DNA from 3 places in the Arthrobacter sp. B1I2 genome. Region 2 is predicted to be linked to each of the others. Evidence: riboswitches for the same ligand, from Rfam matches in the RefSeq annotation. Region 2 holds a riboswitch; each other region holds the start of a gene.

The links. A riboswitch is a leader RNA that binds a small molecule or an ion and turns the genes downstream of it on or off. The one in region 2 is predicted to bind cyclic di-AMP.
Region 1: it holds a riboswitch for cyclic di-AMP, as region 2 does, so the genes downstream of both, QFZ57_RS01430 (hypothetical protein) here and QFZ57_RS00770 (M23 family metallopeptidase) in region 2, are expected to answer to the same signal.
Region 3: it holds a riboswitch for cyclic di-AMP, as region 2 does, so the genes downstream of both, QFZ57_RS14100 (LysM peptidoglycan-binding domain-containing protein) here and QFZ57_RS00770 (M23 family metallopeptidase) in region 2, are expected to answer to the same signal.

The regions. Positions count from the first base shown of each region.
Region 1 is NZ_JAUSYC010000001.1:325,383-330,976, forward strand. It holds gene QFZ57_RS01425 (ArnT family glycosyltransferase) at 1-1,721, shown strand, start outside; cyclic di-AMP (ydaO/yuaA leader) riboswitch at 1,882-2,036, shown strand; gene QFZ57_RS01430 (hypothetical protein) at 2,042-2,761, shown strand; gene QFZ57_RS01435 (glyoxalase superfamily protein) at 2,839-3,228, opposite strand; gene upp (uracil phosphoribosyltransferase) at 3,273-3,908, opposite strand; gene QFZ57_RS01445 (phosphatase PAP2 family protein) at 3,921-4,724, opposite strand; gene QFZ57_RS01450 (nucleoside deaminase) at 4,780-5,286, shown strand; gene QFZ57_RS01455 (glycosyltransferase family 4 protein) at 5,283-5,594, opposite strand, start outside.
Region 2 is NZ_JAUSYC010000001.1:168,735-174,328, reverse strand. It holds gene QFZ57_RS00800 (helicase-associated domain-containing protein) at 1-815, opposite strand, end outside; gene QFZ57_RS00795 (hypothetical protein) at 826-1,059, opposite strand; gene QFZ57_RS00790 (cold-shock protein) at 1,285-1,668, shown strand; gene QFZ57_RS00785 (DUF3027 domain-containing protein) at 1,675-2,193, shown strand; gene serC (phosphoserine transaminase) at 2,254-3,384, opposite strand; gene QFZ57_RS00775 (metal-dependent transcriptional regulator) at 3,664-4,365, shown strand; cyclic di-AMP (ydaO/yuaA leader) riboswitch at 4,521-4,714, shown strand; gene QFZ57_RS00770 (M23 family metallopeptidase) at 4,727-5,548, shown strand.
Region 3 is NZ_JAUSYC010000001.1:3,017,776-3,023,369, reverse strand. It holds gene QFZ57_RS14115 (DUF1810 domain-containing protein) at 1-167, opposite strand, end outside; gene QFZ57_RS14110 (DNA alkylation repair protein) at 192-722, opposite strand; gene QFZ57_RS14105 (TraR/DksA family transcriptional regulator) at 719-1,078, opposite strand; cyclic di-AMP (ydaO/yuaA leader) riboswitch at 1,408-1,580, shown strand; gene QFZ57_RS14100 (LysM peptidoglycan-binding domain-containing protein) at 1,584-2,441, shown strand; gene QFZ57_RS14095 (protein adenylyltransferase SelO) at 2,550-4,019, opposite strand; gene QFZ57_RS14090 (ribonuclease Z) at 4,003-4,950, opposite strand; gene QFZ57_RS14085 (mycothiol transferase) at 4,943-5,467, opposite strand; gene QFZ57_RS14080 (hypothetical protein) at 5,518-5,594, opposite strand, start outside.

The DNA.
Region 1 (5,594 bases), 160 kb from region 2:
GCATGCTGGTCCCGGAGGCACTCATGGGAGTAGCCGCCGTCGGACTCCTCTACCTAACCGTCAAACGCGTCTCCGGGCCGGCCGCGGGCCTGCTGGCCGGCGGCGCCCTGGCGCTGACGCCGGTGGCTGCACTCATGTTCAAGTTCAACAACCCCGACGCCATGCTCACCCTGTGCCTGGTGCTCGCGGCCTACTTCACCACCCGCGCCATGGAGCAGGCGGGCTGGAAGTGGCTTGCTGCTGCCGGCGCAGTGATTGGCCTGGCGTTCCTCACCAAAATGCTGCAGGGCTTCCTGGTTGTTCCGGCGCTGGGCCTGGCCTACCTGTGGGCGGCGCCCACGTCGCTGGGGCGCAGGCTGCTGCACTTGCTGGGCGCCCTGGCCGGAATCGTCGTTGTGGCCGGCAGCTATATCGCGCTTTTCCAGCTGACGCCGGCCTCGGAACGGCCGTACATGGCCGGGTCCAGCACCAACAGTTTCCTGGAACTGACCTTCGGCTACAACGGGCTGGCCAGGATCACTGGTTCCGGCGAGGGCATGCCCGGCGGCACCGGGGGTGCTGACGGGGGCCCCGGCGGTGCTTTCGGCGGCGGCAACACCGGATTCGGAGGTGCGGCCGGCCTGCTGCGGGTGTTCGGGACGAGTTTTGGCGGAGAGGTGTCCTGGCTCTTGCCTGCTGCCCTGTTCCTGCTGGTGGCAGGCCTGTGGTTTACCCGCCGGGAAGTCAGAACTTCCCCAAGTCGTGCTGCGCTGATCCTGTGGGGCGGCTGGCTGCTGGTCACAGCGGGCGTCTTCAGTTTCATGAGCGGCATCGTCCACCCCTACTACTCGGTGGCCCTGGCACCGGCGATCGCAGCGTTGGTGGGTGTCGGCGCAGTGCGACTTTGGCGCGGACGGGCCTACTGGCCGGCCCGGATTGTCCTGGCCGTGGCCGTTCTGGGAACCTCCGCCTGGTCGGCGGTCCTCCTGAACCGCGACGCATCGTGGCTCCCCTGGCTGCGCGTCGCCATCGTCGTCCTTGGTGTCCTCGCGGCCGCCGCAGTCCTCCTCCGCCTGGACTCGGTGGGCGCCTCCGGACGGTTCCGGCGGGCCGGCGCGGCCGCCGTCGTCGTCGTCGTATCCCTCCTGGCCGGAGGACTTGGGCCAGGAGCCTGGACCCTCGCCACTGCCGCCGCCGCGCACTCGGGCTCCATTCCGACGTCGGGGCCCGCGGGTTCGTCCGCGGGCGGCTTCGGCAACCGTGTCGCCGGGTTCGGCGGCAACCGGACCGATGGCAGGGATGCCGCCACCGACGCGGCTGCCGGAGCTGACGGTCTTGATCCAGCCAACGGCCCAGGCGTCGGTCCCGGGGGTGGCGACGGGGCGGGTGGCCTTGGTGGTCCGGGCGACCCGGCCGAAGGAACCGCCGATGCCGCGGTGGCTGCACTGCTGAAGGCCACCACCACAAAGTGGTCCGCCATCGTCTCCGGCGCCAGCCAGGCAGCCAGCCTGGAACTAGCGACGAATACCAACGTCATCGCCCTCGGCGGCTGGAATGGCGGGGATCCGTACCCCACGCTCGCCGAGTTCCAGGGCATGGTGGCCAGGGGCCAGATCAGTTACTTCATTGCAGGCGGCGGCGGCATGGGCAGCCGGGGCAACTCCGCGGTGGCTGCCTGGGTGCAGGCCAACTTTCAGGCCCAGACCGTCGGCAACTCCACCGTCTACCAACTCACCAAGTAGGACGTACCGAACCAACCGCACCCATTCCCGCAATTCGACGCGCGCACCATCGTGACTTCCGTTACCTAAATGTGACTTTGGCGCGGTCTTCCTGTACCGTCGATTGGGTGCGGTCCCCGTTCGGGCCGCATATCCCGGGTTGACGCCAAGCTCTGCCGCTTCCCCTGGGATTCCGATTGAGCAACGGCAGAGGCGGGGGACCCACCGTCCCGGGCGACTGAACGCCCTTGGGGTTAAGCCAATACGTGATCTTTCCGTATGGCCGGATGCCCTCATCCGAACCCGACAGCTAACTCCGCAGGTGTGAGAGGCGATCAATCATGTCCAAAAACACGGCAGAAGCACGTCTGCTGCAGGCCAAGGCTAAACACCGGGCCACGCAGCAGGCCAAGAAAACCACCCTGGGCCGCCGCGCGGCCGTCCTTGCAGCATCCTGTGCGGTGCTGTTGGGGGTAGGCGCGGCAGGACAGGCCACCAGCAGCATGACCCCGGCGTTGTCCACCGGGTCCAACTCTTCCGCTGCAGCGTCCGACGCGCAAATGAGCATCGAGAAGAGCGAGATCCGCTCCAACCCGGCAGCGACCCCCGCACCCGCTGCCATCAGCGTGGCACCCCAGGCAGCCGAACCGGCCCCCGCAGCAGCGCCGCAGGCCCCCGCAGCCGAAGCGCCGGCGCCGGCCCCCGCGCCCGAGCCGGCCCCCGCGCCCGAGCCGGCCCCCGCCGTCGCGGTTAACGATCCGGCCGGCGCACAGGCCTACGCTGCCAGCCAACTGGCGACCTTTGGCTGGGGACCGGAGCAGATGCAGTGCCTGCAGACCCTGTGGACCAAGGAGTCCGACTGGACCACCACGGCCACCAACTCCAGCAGCGGGGCGTACGGCATCGTCCAGTCCCTGCCTGCGGAGAAGATGGCCAGCGCCGGCGCCGATTACCTGACCAACTACCGGACGCAGATCAACTGGGGCCTGGACTACATCAAGAAGAGCTACCAATCCCCGTGCGGTGCCCTGGACTTCCACCTGGCACACAACTGGTACTAAGCACCACCACGGCAGCCAACCCCAGCGCCGTTACCAAAGCCGCGGGCCGCATCACTTGATGCGGCCCGCGGCTTTCGTTAACCGGCGCCCTGCCCGTCGCTCCGCCACGGGATGTACTGGACAGACCACTTGTTTCCGTCCGGATCGGCGAAGTAGACGAAGTGGCCCCAGTCCTGCACGTCCACATCGCTGACATCCACGCCGTTGTTCTTCAGATGGTCATGCGCGGCTTTGATGTCGTTGACCACCAGTTGCAGGTTGGATCCCGTGCCGGGAGGGGCATCGGTAAGTCCTTCGCCAATGCAGATGGAGCAGGCCGAACCTGGCGGCGTCAGCTGCACAAAGCGGATGGAGTCCGAGGGCCGCTCGTCGAAATCGGCGTTAAAGCCCACCTTGTTGACGTAGAAGTCTTTGGCACGGTCAACGTCGGATACGGGGACAAAGACAAGTTCGAGTTTCCAGTCCATCCGGACAGGCTAACGGCGGGATCTGTGGATAAAAAGGGTGAAACCTACCCTGCGATGCCGTAGAGCCGGTCGCCGGCGTCGCCCAGGCCCGGGACGATGTAGGACTTCTCGTTGAGCTTCTCGTCAATGGAGGCCAGGACAATATGCACGTTGGCCCCTGACAGCTCCTCCTCCAGCCTGGCCAGGCCCTCGGGGGCGGCCAGCAGGCAGATGCAGGTGACGTCGGACGCGCCGCGCTTGAAGAGGAACTTGATGGCCTCGCGCAGGGTACCTCCGGTGGCCAGCATGGGGTCCAGGACGAACACCTGGCGGCCGGTCAGGTCCTCCGGAAGGCGCTCCGCGTACGTGATGATGTCGAGTGTCTCCTCGTCCCGGGCCATGCCCAGGAAACCCACTTCAGCGGTGGGAACCAGCTTGGTCATGCCCTCGAGCATGCCCAGGCCCGCACGCAGGATGGGTACCACCAGCGGGGTGGGCTTGGTGAAGGCAGTACCGATGGTGGTGCTGACCGGCGTCTCGATGGTGACGGGCTCCGTGCGGACCTCCCGCGTGGCTTCGTAGGCCAGCAAGGTCACCAGTTCTTCCGTCAGCTGGCGGAAGACCGGCGACGGCGTGTTCTTGTCCCGCAGGACGGTGAGCTTGTGGGCGACCAGGGGGTGGTCAACAACGAGAGTGCGCATCCCCCAAAACTATCATCCGGCGCTGTCCTTCCCACGTCCGGAGGGCCCGCCGTCGTGCACTTCCTCGGCCACCACGTCGCGGATTATCGGACGGTCGAACGACGGCGCTGCGCCGGCGTGCTCGCGCCTGCGGACCAGGTGGAACAGCCGGTGGGCCAGAATCACCACACCCACCCAGGTGAGGCCCAGCAACCACCCCGCCATGACATCCGTGAGCCAATGGTGGCCCAGGAATACCCGGCTGAGGCCCATGGCGATGATGAAGATCGCACCGGCCGTAATGGCCGTGACGCGGACCCGCATTGTGTAGAACTGGAGGCAGATGAGGTACACCACCAGGCTGATCACCACGGTGGTGTTCAAGGTGTGGCCGCTGGGGAAGGATGGCGTGTCCTCGTAAGGCGGAACGGCGTCCGCGTGGTCCGGACGGGTACGGCCCACCAGCTTCTTGCCGAAGGTGGTGGCCGAGACGGAGGCTGCCGCAGCGCCGCCGATGAGGACCAGAGGGCGCCAGTTCCGGCTAAGGAAGGTCAACCACGCCGTGAGGACGCTGGCGAGGATGGGCATTCCAATGCCGCCGCCGATGTTCGTGAAGCCGGTGGCGAACGCGTCGAGTCCAGGACTGCGCACGCTTTCGGCAAAGGCCAGGGCGGGCTTGTCCAGGTTGGCCAGCCCCGCAGAGTCCACCACGTCGTCATAGACCTCGGCCCCGAGCAGCGCAAGGGACACGATGACCACACCGCCCACCAGAATGGTGAGTATCAGCGCCGCGTACGGTTTGAACCAAATACTTAAACGGTCCCGAAGAGTGTCCATGGTGCCTCCCGGCATCGGTAAGTAACCTGAGTAACCCCGAAACTATCATTGAGCCATGCCGTTGCCCGAAAAGATACACGACGCCTGGATGGGCCTTGCCCTGGCGGAGGCCCGTCGGGCGCTCGCCACCGAGGACGTGCCCATCGGCGCCGTGGTGATAGGGCCCGACGGCGACGTGCTGGGTTCCGGCCGCAACCAGCGGGAGGAATTGGGAGACCCCACCGCCCACGCCGAGGTCGTGGCCATCAGGGAAGCGGCCGGGCGACTGCAGGAACGGGCACGGCTCGACGGCGGCCGGGGAGACGGATGGCGGTTGTCCGACTGCACCTTGGTGGTCACCCTGGAACCCTGTGCCATGTGTGCCGGCGCGATCGTCCTGGCCCGGATCCCCCGGGTGGTGTTTGGGGCCTGGGACGAGAAGGCGGGCGCCGCCGGATCGGTCTTCGACATCCTGCGCGAGCGCCGGCTCAATCACTGGGTTGAGGTGTATCCCGGGGTCCGCGAGGAAGAGTGCGCCTTGCTGCTGCGCGAGTTTTTCGCCGCCCACCGGAGCATCCTTTAGTTCTGCTGCTCCGCTTGTTCGTCGCCTCCCAACAGCGCCAGCACCCTCTGCGCGGTGCTATTCCAGCCCGGCAGCCTCGTCCGCGCATCCAGCGCTGCTGTCCGCCAGCTTTCCCGGGTCCCTTCGTCCACCAGCCACCGGCGCAGGGCATCGGCCAGCCGGCCAGGACTCTCCTGTCCCCCGGCGGGAAGGGGAAGCGCTGCCCCGGGAAGGCGGGGGTCGCCGTCGGCCGTTGCCAGTCCAGCCATACCAAGCGCTTCCACTGCCCCTGTCCCTTCGCGAACCAGTACCGGGATGCCGTGGGCCAG
Region 2 (5,594 bases):
GCCAGCCCCACGCTGTGCGGCAGCTCCACGTGGGCGGCGTCCAGCGGAACCAGCAGCCCGCGCGCAAGGAGCCAGTCCACAGGCCCGACGTCGGCTCCCTCAGTCGTGACCGAAGCCTTCCGTTGGGCCTGGGGGACGGCACCCATGGCCCAGTTGCGGAACCTGGCAAGCAACGCCGTCGTCCGTTCCGGCGCCCCGGCGAGGATGTCCTGCAATGCCTCCGGGGAGGAAGTCCAGTGCTGCAGCGCCAGCGCCGCCTCCATGGGCGTGGTGGCATTGTGAATTGCGAATCCGTTGCGGTGCAGTTCGGAAACCAGCTGCACTGCCCTCTGCGCGAAGGCCGGCTGCAAGCGGACCAGCTCTGTGTAGCTGCGCCCCAGGCCGGCCGGGTAGATTCCCACCACATCCTTGAGGGAGCCAACGGGCAGATAAAAGTGGTGCCCGGCTGCGGGGGGAGGGGTGCCGTGCGGGGGAGCGGCAGGATGGGCCAGGGCAAGCTCCTGCAGGGTACCCATGATCTGTTCGATGACAGCCAGGGACGCGCCCCGGATCAGCTGGTGCAGGCCTTCTGCCGACGCGCTGTGCCCGGTATCCGTGTTGGTGCACAGATGGAGGGTTTCAAGGACCTGCATCTGTGGCCGGTTGAGCCGCTCAAGCGCACGCTGGACGCTGACACGTGAACTCGCCCGTGCCGCCAGCGCAGCGAAGTCCGGAACTGAGGGGGAGATGAGGTCCGGCCGCGCGGCGAACAACGCGCGCAACGAGTCGTCGCTGCGCGCCTCCAGGTCCTTGCCGAGCGCACGAATGAGGGACATCAGTTCAACGTTACCGCGGCTCCCGCCGCCCCGTCCGCCGCCGGGCGGCAACGCCGTCCAGGACCAGCAGGAGCATCAGGACGAAGGCCACCGGCAGGCCGTAAAGCGCCGGGTAGGTGACCCAGGCGGGGGCGACCGAACCGGCGAAGGCAAGAGCCATGACAGTTCCCACGGCTATGAGGGAAAGGACGGCAATAACTGCGGCGAGGACCATCAGCGGCCGCCGGTAACGCGTGGGTGTCATGGACGTAACGCTACAGCGGCCGGAGCGGTGCAGGTGAAAGCCGCGGACCTTGCGCCCGGGGCGGAACAGTGCCGCAGGAAGCATGATTAGGGTATACGGCAGGATAACCTTGAAGGATACAGACCAATACGGTTTGCGCTGGCCATACCTTGAACCCGCACAACAATGCGGACGCGGTGGCAGCCGGCCGTGTCTCATGACAGCAGAACGAAGAAGGTTGATTACGTGCCTACCGGCAAGGTCAAGTGGTATGACAAGGACAAGGGCTTCGGGTTCCTCGCGGGCGAGGACGGCCAGGAGGTCTTCCTGCCGAAGTCGTCGCTGCCCGAGGGAGTGACGGAGCTGAAAGCGGGCACCCGCGTGGAGTTCGGGGTGGCCGACGGCCGCAAGGGTGCCCAGGCCCTGGGTTTGCGGGTGCTGGACAAGACCCCGTCCATCGCCAAAGCCAAGCGTCCCAGCGCGAAGGACCTCGCCCCGCTGGTCCAGGACCTGGTGACCGTCCTGGACAACTTGTCGGGAACCCTCTCAAACGGCAAGTACCCGGACGGCAACAAGGGCAAGGCCATCGCCGCTGCCCTCCGCAAGGTCGCCGACGAGCTGGACGTTTAGGCCCCCATGGACCCCCAATCTGAACAGCCGGGCACGCCAGTGCAGGAGCAGGCTGCCAAGACTCCGCCCAAACGCAAGGCCGGCGTGCCCGTGTGGCGTACGGGCAAGCCCGATGCTTTCCTGGCCGCGGCGGTTGACGCTGCGCGGACTGCAGTGGAAAGCATTACGCCGGCGGCCACCATCGGCGCGCACCTGGCGGCCAAGAGCGAGGGCGACCGGTTGGTCACGCACCTGTTCGAGTCCCGGTTGCCCGGCTACATGGGCTGGCAGTGGTACGCGGTGCTGACCCGCAACTCGCGCTCCAAGGTGGTCACGGTCAACGAACTGGGCCTGCTGCCGTCCCAGGAATCCATCCTGGCCCCGGAATGGGTGCCGTGGGCCGAACGCGTCCGTCCCGAGGACGAGCAGCAGCAGGAACCCGAACAAGGGCAGCCGGAGGAGCCTGCGGCAGTGGAGCAGGAACCTGGGGACGAAGGAATTGTCGACGCCGGCGGGCAGCTTGAAGAGGAAGCAAAAACTTCCTGACCACAAACAAACGGCGCCGTCCGGGAAAACCCCGGGCGGCGCCGTCGTACGTTAACTTGTCTACTTCCGCAGCTCGCCCACCACGTAGTCGATGCTGGCCAGCAGGGCCGAAACGTCGCTGGGCTCGATGGCCACGAAGGTGGCGATGCGCAGCTGGTTGCGGCCCAGCTTCCGGTAAGGCTCGGTGTCGACGATGCCGTTGGCGCGCAGGACCTTCGCAACCTGGGCAGCATCCACTGAATCGTCGAAGTCGATGGTTGCAATGACGTTGGAGCGCTCGTCCGGGTTGGCCACGAACGGTGTTGCGAAGTCCGACGCGTCCGCCCAGCTGTAGATACGGCCTGCGGAGTCTGCGGTGCGGGCGGCAGCAAAATCCAGCCCGCCGTTTGAGTTCAGCCACTGGACCTGGGCGTCCAGGGTAACCAGCGTGGACAGCGAGGGCGTGTTGTACGTCTGGTTCAGGCGGGAATTGTCGATGGCGGTCTGGAGGTCCAGGAAGTCCGGGATCCAGCGGCCGCTCGCTTTGATGCCGGCAGCACGCTCCAGCGCTGCGGGGGAGAACAGGCCAAGCCATAGGCCGCCGTCGGAAGCGAAGTTCTTCTGGGGGGCGAAGTAGTAGACATCGCTCTGGGCAACGTCCACGTCCAGGCCGCCGGCAGCCGAGGTGGCGTCCACGAGGACCAGCGATCCTTCATCGGCTCCGGATACCCTCTGCACCGGGGCGGCAACGCCGGTGGAGGTTTCGTTCTGCGGCCAGGCGTAGACGTCCACGCCGGCCTCGGCCTGGGCTGCAGGCCGGGTGCCGGGCTCGGACTTGATGATCGACGAGGCTTCCAGGAACGGCGCCTTGTTTGTGGCTGCGGCGAACTTGGACCCGAACTCGCCGAAGGAGAGGTGCTGGGCTTTCTTCTCCACGAGGCCGAAGCTGGCAACATCCCAGAACGCGGTGGATCCGCCGACGCCCAGGACGACCTCATAACCCTCCGGGGCGCGGAAAAACTGGCTCAGCCCTTCACGGACCGATCCGACCAGGTTCTTGACCGGGGCCTGCCGGTGGGAAGTGCCGAGGATTGTCTTGGAAGCTGCTGCCAGCGCCTCGATCTGTTCCGGCCGGACCTTTGACGGGCCGGCCCCGAACCGCCCGTCCTGGGGCAGGAGGTCGGCGGGGATCGTGATGCTGGTGTCGCTCACAGGTGCTCCAATTCGGCGGGGACGAAAGCTTTGTCCGGAAGGGCGGGCAGTGGGTGGCCTGCAGTGCGCGGTGGCTGCGCTGCAGGCCTTCCCCATTCTGCCTGAACCGCCGCGGGCGTGGGAGCCGGCGGGGGCAAAGTCCAGACATTGAGACGGGCCCGGCCCCCTTCAGCTATTCGGACTAAGTCAAAACAGGCTAAGCTTTCTCCCGGACTACCTCGCGGGAAGAGGCGGCACGGTGGAACAACGCAAGGTACTGCGCTCGAGGAGCTGAGCTGGATGACGGATCTGATCGACACTACGGAGATGTACCTCAGGACCATCCTGGAGCTTGAGGAAGAAAACATCGTCGCCCTTCGGGCCCGTATCGCCGAGCGTCTGCGCCACTCGGGGCCCACCGTCTCCCAGACCATCGGCAGGATGGAACGCGACGGGCTGGTGGTGGTCTCCGGCGACCGGCACCTGGAACTCACGGACACGGGCCGCAAGCGCGCCACCGAGGTCATGCGCAAGCACCGGCTGGCCGAGCGGCTGCTGGCAGACGTCATCGGCCTGGACTGGGCCTATGTACATGACGAAGCCTGCCGCTGGGAACACGTCATGAGCGAGCGGGTGGAGCAGCGCATCTACGAGATGCTGGGCCATCCCACCGAGTCGCCGTACGGCAACCCCATCCCCGGCCTCGCTGCCCTGGGCGGACAGGCGGGCCCCGGCTTCGCCGACGGCGCCATCAGCCTGGTGGAAGCAATGAAGAACTACGGCCCTGCGTCGGGGGTAACCATCAGCCGCCTTGCGGAACCAATCCAGGTGGAACCGGAACTGCTGGCGCAGCTGGATGAGGGAGGAATCCGTCCGGGTGCTGCCGTGGCGCTGGAACGTGTGGGAGATTACATCTCCGTGCGGGTCCCGGGGATTGAGGGCGCGCTGGAGCTGCCGCCAGAGGTGGCCGCGCACGTGTTCGTGGCTGTCAGCCAGCGCTGAGCCAGGGGTTCATACCCCACGGAGGGGAGTCCCCGCAACGGTAACGGAATTGTTACCTAGGGACTTAAGCCCCTATAGTTGAGTGCAAGCGTTGATACATAAGCGTTACCTGACCCGGAGCCGAGCTCTGCCAGCGGGCCAGGTGCACGAGTCGTTACTGGCAGAGGCGGGGAACCACAAGCGGCAGCGGGGGACTGCCTTGGGGTGAAGTCCGTCAGCAGCAAGCCTCTCCAGTGAAGGATTCTTCCGGGAATACCCCTGTGCAGAAGCTTGCGTGCGGCGGGCCGGGTCTTTGATCTCTCTGACCCGAATCCGACAGCTAACTCCGCAGGCTTCTTCCAGAGAGGAACCCTTCTTGACCATGCAGACCCCCCGGGGCCGCCGACGCGCGGCGGGCCCCCCTTCGGCACCCCGGTTTGCCGAAGTTGTCGCAGCGGAGCGCCCCCGCGATCTGCATCGTGACGCGCGCCGCCGCCGGGGTCCGTTCCGGCAGATGACGGAGTTTGCCGCTGCCAGCGGCATCGGCCAAAAAGCCGGCATCGCCCTTGCCGCCACGGGCCTGGTGCTGACGGTTACCGTGCCCGCCACGAGTCCCGTCATGGCGACCGACGCCGCCGGCAGCGCCCCCTTGGCAGCTTCCGCCGTCAGCCCCCAGCCGCAGATCTCCGCTGATATCGGAGCCCAGGTCGACTTCAGCCGCTCCGCCGTGGTGACCCAGGCCGACCCGGACGGGAAGCTGAAGCAGCTCCTGAGCGCCCAGTCCGCCGGCTCCGTCACGCGCGCCGCTTCGGCCGGCACCCTGGCCACACCGCTGGCATCCCTTGCCACCGCGTCCCCCTTCGGTTACCGGGTGAGTCCCATTACCGGAGGCTCCGGCGACTTCCACCGGGGACAGGACTTCGTGGCGCAGTGCGGGACCTCCGTCCTGGCCGCCGCTACAGGCACGGTGACCTTCGCAGGCTGGCACCAGTTCGGTGGCGGAAACCGCGTTGTCATAGACCACGGCAACGGGCTGGAGACCACGTACAACCACCTTTCATCCTTCAGCGTCAAGGTGGGCCAGACCGTCTCCCGCGGGGACGTTGTGGCACTGAGCGGCACCACCGGTGCCTCCACCGGCTGCCACCTGCACTTCGAGGTGCAGGTCAACGGCGAAGTGGTCGATCCGATGGGCTGGCTGTAACCGAATGATTGCTCACTCTCAGATTCCCGCAACCCGCCGTGACCTG
Region 3 (5,594 bases), 2.8 Mb from region 2:
TACTTACGCGACATGGCACTCCGTCCCAGCCCGGCGACCTGCGGGAAGATGAACCACATCCAGTGCCCGGCCTTCCTGCCGACCTGCAGCTCCCCCAACGCCTGCTCATAGGTTCCGCCTGTGTTTTGGGCGGCAACAAAGCGCTCAAGATCAAACGGCTCGTTCATGTGGGTCTCCTTGCTTGGTCCGTTTTACGGGGTCAATTCCTTCGTAAGGGCAACAGCCGCCGCCTGCAGCTGGGGGTCCGGGTCCTGCCGCCACCGTGCCAGCACAATGCCGGCCCGCCGCCGCTCACGCTCCCCCATCCCCGCCAGCAGGGGCACCAGGACATCGGTGAGCAGGGGGTCGGTCAGATCCGCTGCCTGGGCTGTGCGGAGGAAGCCTTCCAAACGGGTCAGGTCCGAGTGTTGGAGCAGCCGTACCCGGGACTGCAGCAGCACCACGGCAGCCAGCCGGCGCTCGAAAACAGGACGGGAGCCTGGCCTCGGCTGTCCCCACAGGGCGGAGGCCAGCATGACGGTTCCGTCGCGGTCCAGGTCCTTGAACTTGCGCAGGACGTCGCGTACCGTTCCGCGAACGGCGCCCACGGAGGAACCATAAGAGGCCAGCGCGCCGCCCAGCCGGTTTCCGACGTCGTCCGCCCGGTACCAGGCGCCCTCATTCTGAAGGGTCCGGTCAACGAAATCCGCTGCGGCGGACACGACGTCCGCCGTATCCGTCACCGCGCACGCCCCGAGGAGGCGTGATGGATACAAAACGGCGTCCACGGCCGCGCTTCCAGCCTGCCCTCGGCGATGGGTTCCCCGCACACGGCGCAGGATCCATAGGTTCCACCGGCCAGCCGTGCCAGCGCCGCCTCAATCTGGTCCAGCCCGGCCGAACTTTGCTGCAGGAGCGCCGACGCCTGCGAGAGTTCGAAGGCGATCGTGGCGCCTTCCGGATCGTGTTCGTCGTCGACATTGGAGTCCTGGCGGGCCGAATTCGCTGCGTCGATGTCGGCCCGCAGGGCCGGCAACAGTGCCGCCCGTCGCGCCCGCTCCTCTTCGAGCAGCGCACGGAACCGGTCGAAATCTGGCATGGGGACAGCCTAGCGCGTCAGCCAATACCATCGGGCCCCTGACCAAAGATGCCCCGGTTGGTCACGAACAGGGGCAATGTGCCTGGAGCGTACCTTCGGATTCGAGGCTGAAGGAGGCGGCCGTGTCCGCGTTGTTACCGTTGCCGGGTTCTTTGCCCATCACCCGAGGTCGTCCTGGGAATTACCGTTACATCCAGACGTTTGCGGAATTGAGAGGCGAAGCTCGTATGTTATCCAAATGTGACAATGGCAGTGCAGGTGGGTTATTGTCTTCTGGTGTCCCTCTCAGTCGGGACATTCCCATCAGTATGCCGAGCCCTGCCACTGATCATGGGATTCAACCGCTTTCCAGCTGGCAGGGACGGGGGAACCAAGTTTCCACGGCCACTTGTGGCCTTGGGGTTAAGTCGTTAGCGCTTCCATTCTTCGCGGAGCCGCTTCCGGCCGGGTATCTCCAGCCCGAACCCGACAGCTCACCCCGCAGGCATGGGAGAGGCGATCAACCGTGTCAAAAATTTCCATTTCTGCCCGTCACCGCGCGACTCCGGCCCGCTCCATTGTGCTCGAGGGCCTCGCCGCAACAGCCAAGTCCCAGGCCCGGTCGCTGGGCCGCCCGGCGCTCGCCGTTGCTGCAGCGTCCGGCATTGCCTTTGGCGTCGGCGCCCCGGCCCACGCCGGTGTAACCGGTCCGGACACCACTGAGAACACCAGCGTCCAGGCATACTCCGCACCTGCCGCCCCGGCAGCAGCCCCCGCAGCGGCAGCAGGCAACATCCACACCGTCGTTTCCGGTGACACCCTCGGCGCCATCGCGGCTGCCCACGGCGTCAGCCTCAACGACGTCCTGTCCGCCAATGGCCTGGGACTGTCCTCGGTGATCTTCCCCGGCGACCAGATCCAGATCCCGGGCGCAGGCTACACGGCGGCACCGGCAGCAGCGCCGGCACCGGCCCCTGCAGCTGCACCTGTCCAGGCTGCAGCCGCCACCGCGCCGGCAAACACCGGCATGAACATGTCCTACGCTTCCGCCACCCCGGTGGCAGCCGCCACCGGCACGGGCACCGGTGCCGCCATCCTGGCATCCGCTTACGGCCAGGTCGGCGTGAACCAGGACTGCACCGCCATGGTTGAGAAGGCACTGCGCTCCGTCGGCAAGAGCGTCGGCGACCTTGCCCCCACCCAGTTCTTCCAGTACGGAGCAGTCGTCGGCGCTCCCGCCCCCGGCGACCTGATCATCACCTCCGGCCACGTGGGCGTTTACGCCGGCGACGGCAAGGTTGTCAGCGGCGGCGTCAACGGCTACAGCACGGAGGTTCACTCCATCAGCTGGCTCGGCGGCTACTCCGCGGTTCGCGTGGCCTAGTCTTCGCGACGCTTCGCCACAGCGAAGCTGGCTTCAAACAGGAGGGCGGCAGCCGGGTATCCCGGCCGCCGCCCTCCTGTCGTTCTGTCACCCGGAGGCCGGAAGCCGTCAGGTCCCGCAGAAAGTCATGTAGTTGCCGAAATCTTCGGGGGCGCCTTCCGCGTAGCGCTCCAGCCCCGGCCGCTCGGTAAAGGGCTCCCCGACCGCCTCCAGCAGCTGCTGCACAGGAGCCAGATTTCCTTCAGTGGCTGCGGACAGTGCCTCCTCCAGGAGGTGGTTGCGGGGGATATAGGCCGGATTAACGCTGTCCATCAGCACCGCGTCGGGTTTCATGGCCTGCCACCGCTCAGCCCAGGCGTCGAATGCGGCCAGGTCAAGAACCATACCGCGCACGGGGCGGAGGTCGCCCCGGGCCGCCTTGCCGAGGTTCCGGAAGAACAAGGTGTAGTCCACCGGGCCGTCCTTCAGAATGGCGATGGCATCGTCCACCAGGCCGGACGCGGCGGCGTCGTTACTTTCCGCATTGATTACCAGGCCGAGCTTGGTTTTCATGCCGCTGGACCATGCCCTGCTGTATTGTCCGCGGAACTGTCCCAGCACCTCCACCGCGGGGGCAACCGCCTTCTCCTGGTCCGCGTCGATGAGCGGCAGCATCGCCTCCGCGAGCCGGGCAAGGTTCCATTCGGCAAGCACCGGCTGGTTGGCGTAGGCGTACCGTCCGCTGACATCGATGGAGCTGTAGACGGCGGCGGGATTGAACGCATCCATGAACGCGCAGGGGCCGTAGTCGATTGTTTCCCCTGAAATGGTCATGTTGTCCGTATTCATGACCCCGTGCACAAACCCCACCAGCATCCAGCGTGCCACCAGCGCGGCCTGGGCGGAGACGACGGAACCGAAGAGGGCCAGGTACGGATTTTCGGCTTCGGCGGCGTGCGGATAGTGCCGGCTGATGGCGTGGTCCGCCAACCGCTTCAGGAGGTCCATGTTTTCCGTGGCCCGAGCGTACTGGAAGCTGCCAACGCGCAGGTGGCTGCCAGCCACCCGTGTCAGCACGGCGCCGGGCAGCATGCCATCCCGGCGGACCTGCCGTCCGGTTGCCACGACGGCGAGCGAGCGGGTGGTGGGAATGTGCAGGGCGTGCATGGCCTCACTGACCAGGTACTCGCGCAGCATGGGTCCGACGACGGCGCGGCCGTCCCCTGCGCGGGCGAAAGGCGTGCGTCCCGAGCCTTTAAGATGGACGTCGAGGAGGCGGCCGCTTTGGTCCGTAACCTCGCCGAGCAGCAGGGCACGTCCGTCGCCGAGCAGCGGCGAGTAGCCGCCAAACTGGTGGCCTGCGTATGCCTGCGCCACAGGGGTGGCGCCTTCGGGGACGTGGTTACCCACCAGGAGCCGCACCCCTTCGGGACTGCGCAGGTACTGCGGATCAAGGCCCAGGTCGTATGCGAGCTTCTCGTTCAGGACCAGGAGTTCGGGGCTGGGGGCTTCCTCGGCCTGCCAGGGAACAGCGAGTTCCGCCAGTTCCCGCGCGAACCGGCCGTCGAAATTGACCGTGGATTCAGCTGCTGCCGTCATGGTTTAACCCTATCGCTGTAGTTTCGCCTGATGTTTCCCGCACCGGATGCCGGCGGCGTGGAACGGCAATGCGCTGCAGGTCCTCGGCGGCGATGACCGTGGTTTCCGGAGCCCTGGCCCGCGCCTGCAGCGCGAGCAGGGAAACGTCGTCGCCGTACCGTGATGAGAAGTGGGTGAGCACGAGGGTTCGGGTCTTTCCGGACGCCGCAAGTTCCCCGGCCTGCCCGGCGGTCAGGTGCAGGTACTGCTGCGCCAGCCCGCCGTCGTCGTCACTGAATGTTGATTCGGTGACCAGCAGATCGGTGCCGGCTGCCAGTTCTTCGGCACCGGCGCACGGTGCGGTGTCCATGATGATGGCAAAACGCTGGCCCGGCCTGGGAATGCTCACCTCTTCCAGCCTGGCCGCCCCGAGGACGCCTTCGCGCTGCAGCCGGCCGACATCGGGCCCTCGGATTCCTGCCGCCCGCAGTCGCTCCGGCAGGAAAGTGCGGCCGTCGGGCTCGGTAAGCAGGTAGCCGTACGTTTCGATGCGGTGTTTCAGGGGGCGCACATCCAGGCCCTCGGCGATGGGGCCGCCGCTGCCGTGCGGGTGCAGCCTCAAGTCGATACCAGGCGAACTGACAGCCACCAGTGCGCGGACCACATCGCCTCCGGACGCCGGATAATGCAGGTGGACCGGATGCTGCACGCCGTCCAGTGCCATGCGGGAGAGGACTCCGGGAAGGCCGTAACAGTGGTCCCCGTGCACATGCGTAAGGCAGATCCTGGTGATGCGGCTTGCTGCGACTCCGGCGTGGATCATTTGGCGCTGGGTGCCCTCGCCGGGATCGAAAAGTAACCCTTCGCCGTCCCAGCGCAGGAAGTAGCCGTTATGGTTCCGGGACCGGGTGGGAACCTGGGATGCGGTGCCCAGCACCACGAGTTCACGCACCGCCGGTGTCTGCCATCCCGGCATGAAGCCCCTTGGCGTAGGCGGCCTGGCCAAGGTGCTGGAGGCAGTCACCCAGGATGCTGACCAGCCGCACTCCCAGGGTTACGGGCGGATCCCAGTGCCTGTCGACGACCCGGTCCAGGTCCGAATCCCCTATTCCTTCGAGGACTTTGGCACTCTGGCGGTGGACGGCCTCGTAGTACTCCAGCAGGAGTTCCCGGGGTGCCCGGACGGCGTCCACCTGCTCGCTGGAGTGGCCATAGCCCGTGTCCCTGTCCGCCAGGGGGAGGCCGAAGCGGGACACGAATCCTTCCGCCGTCCAGACCTGTTCCAACCCCGATGCGGAGGCAACCTGCGCATCTTCCACCCTCCCCGTGTGCCAGACCAGCCAGGCGATGGAGTTGCCGTTGCCGGCAGGACGTCGCTGCAGGTGTGCCTCGTCGAGCCCTTCCAGTACCTGCCGGACCAGATCCGGCAGGCGATTGAAGGCCTCCAGCAGCAGTTCTTTGGATTGCATGGATTTCCTCCCCTGCCGGCCGGGCCTGATGGGCCCGGCCCGCGAGGTTGCTAGCGTTCCAGGTCGTCAGGCTCGAACTCGCTGAGCGGTGAGCCGCCGAAGTTTTCCTCGTCGTCGCTGGCGTCCG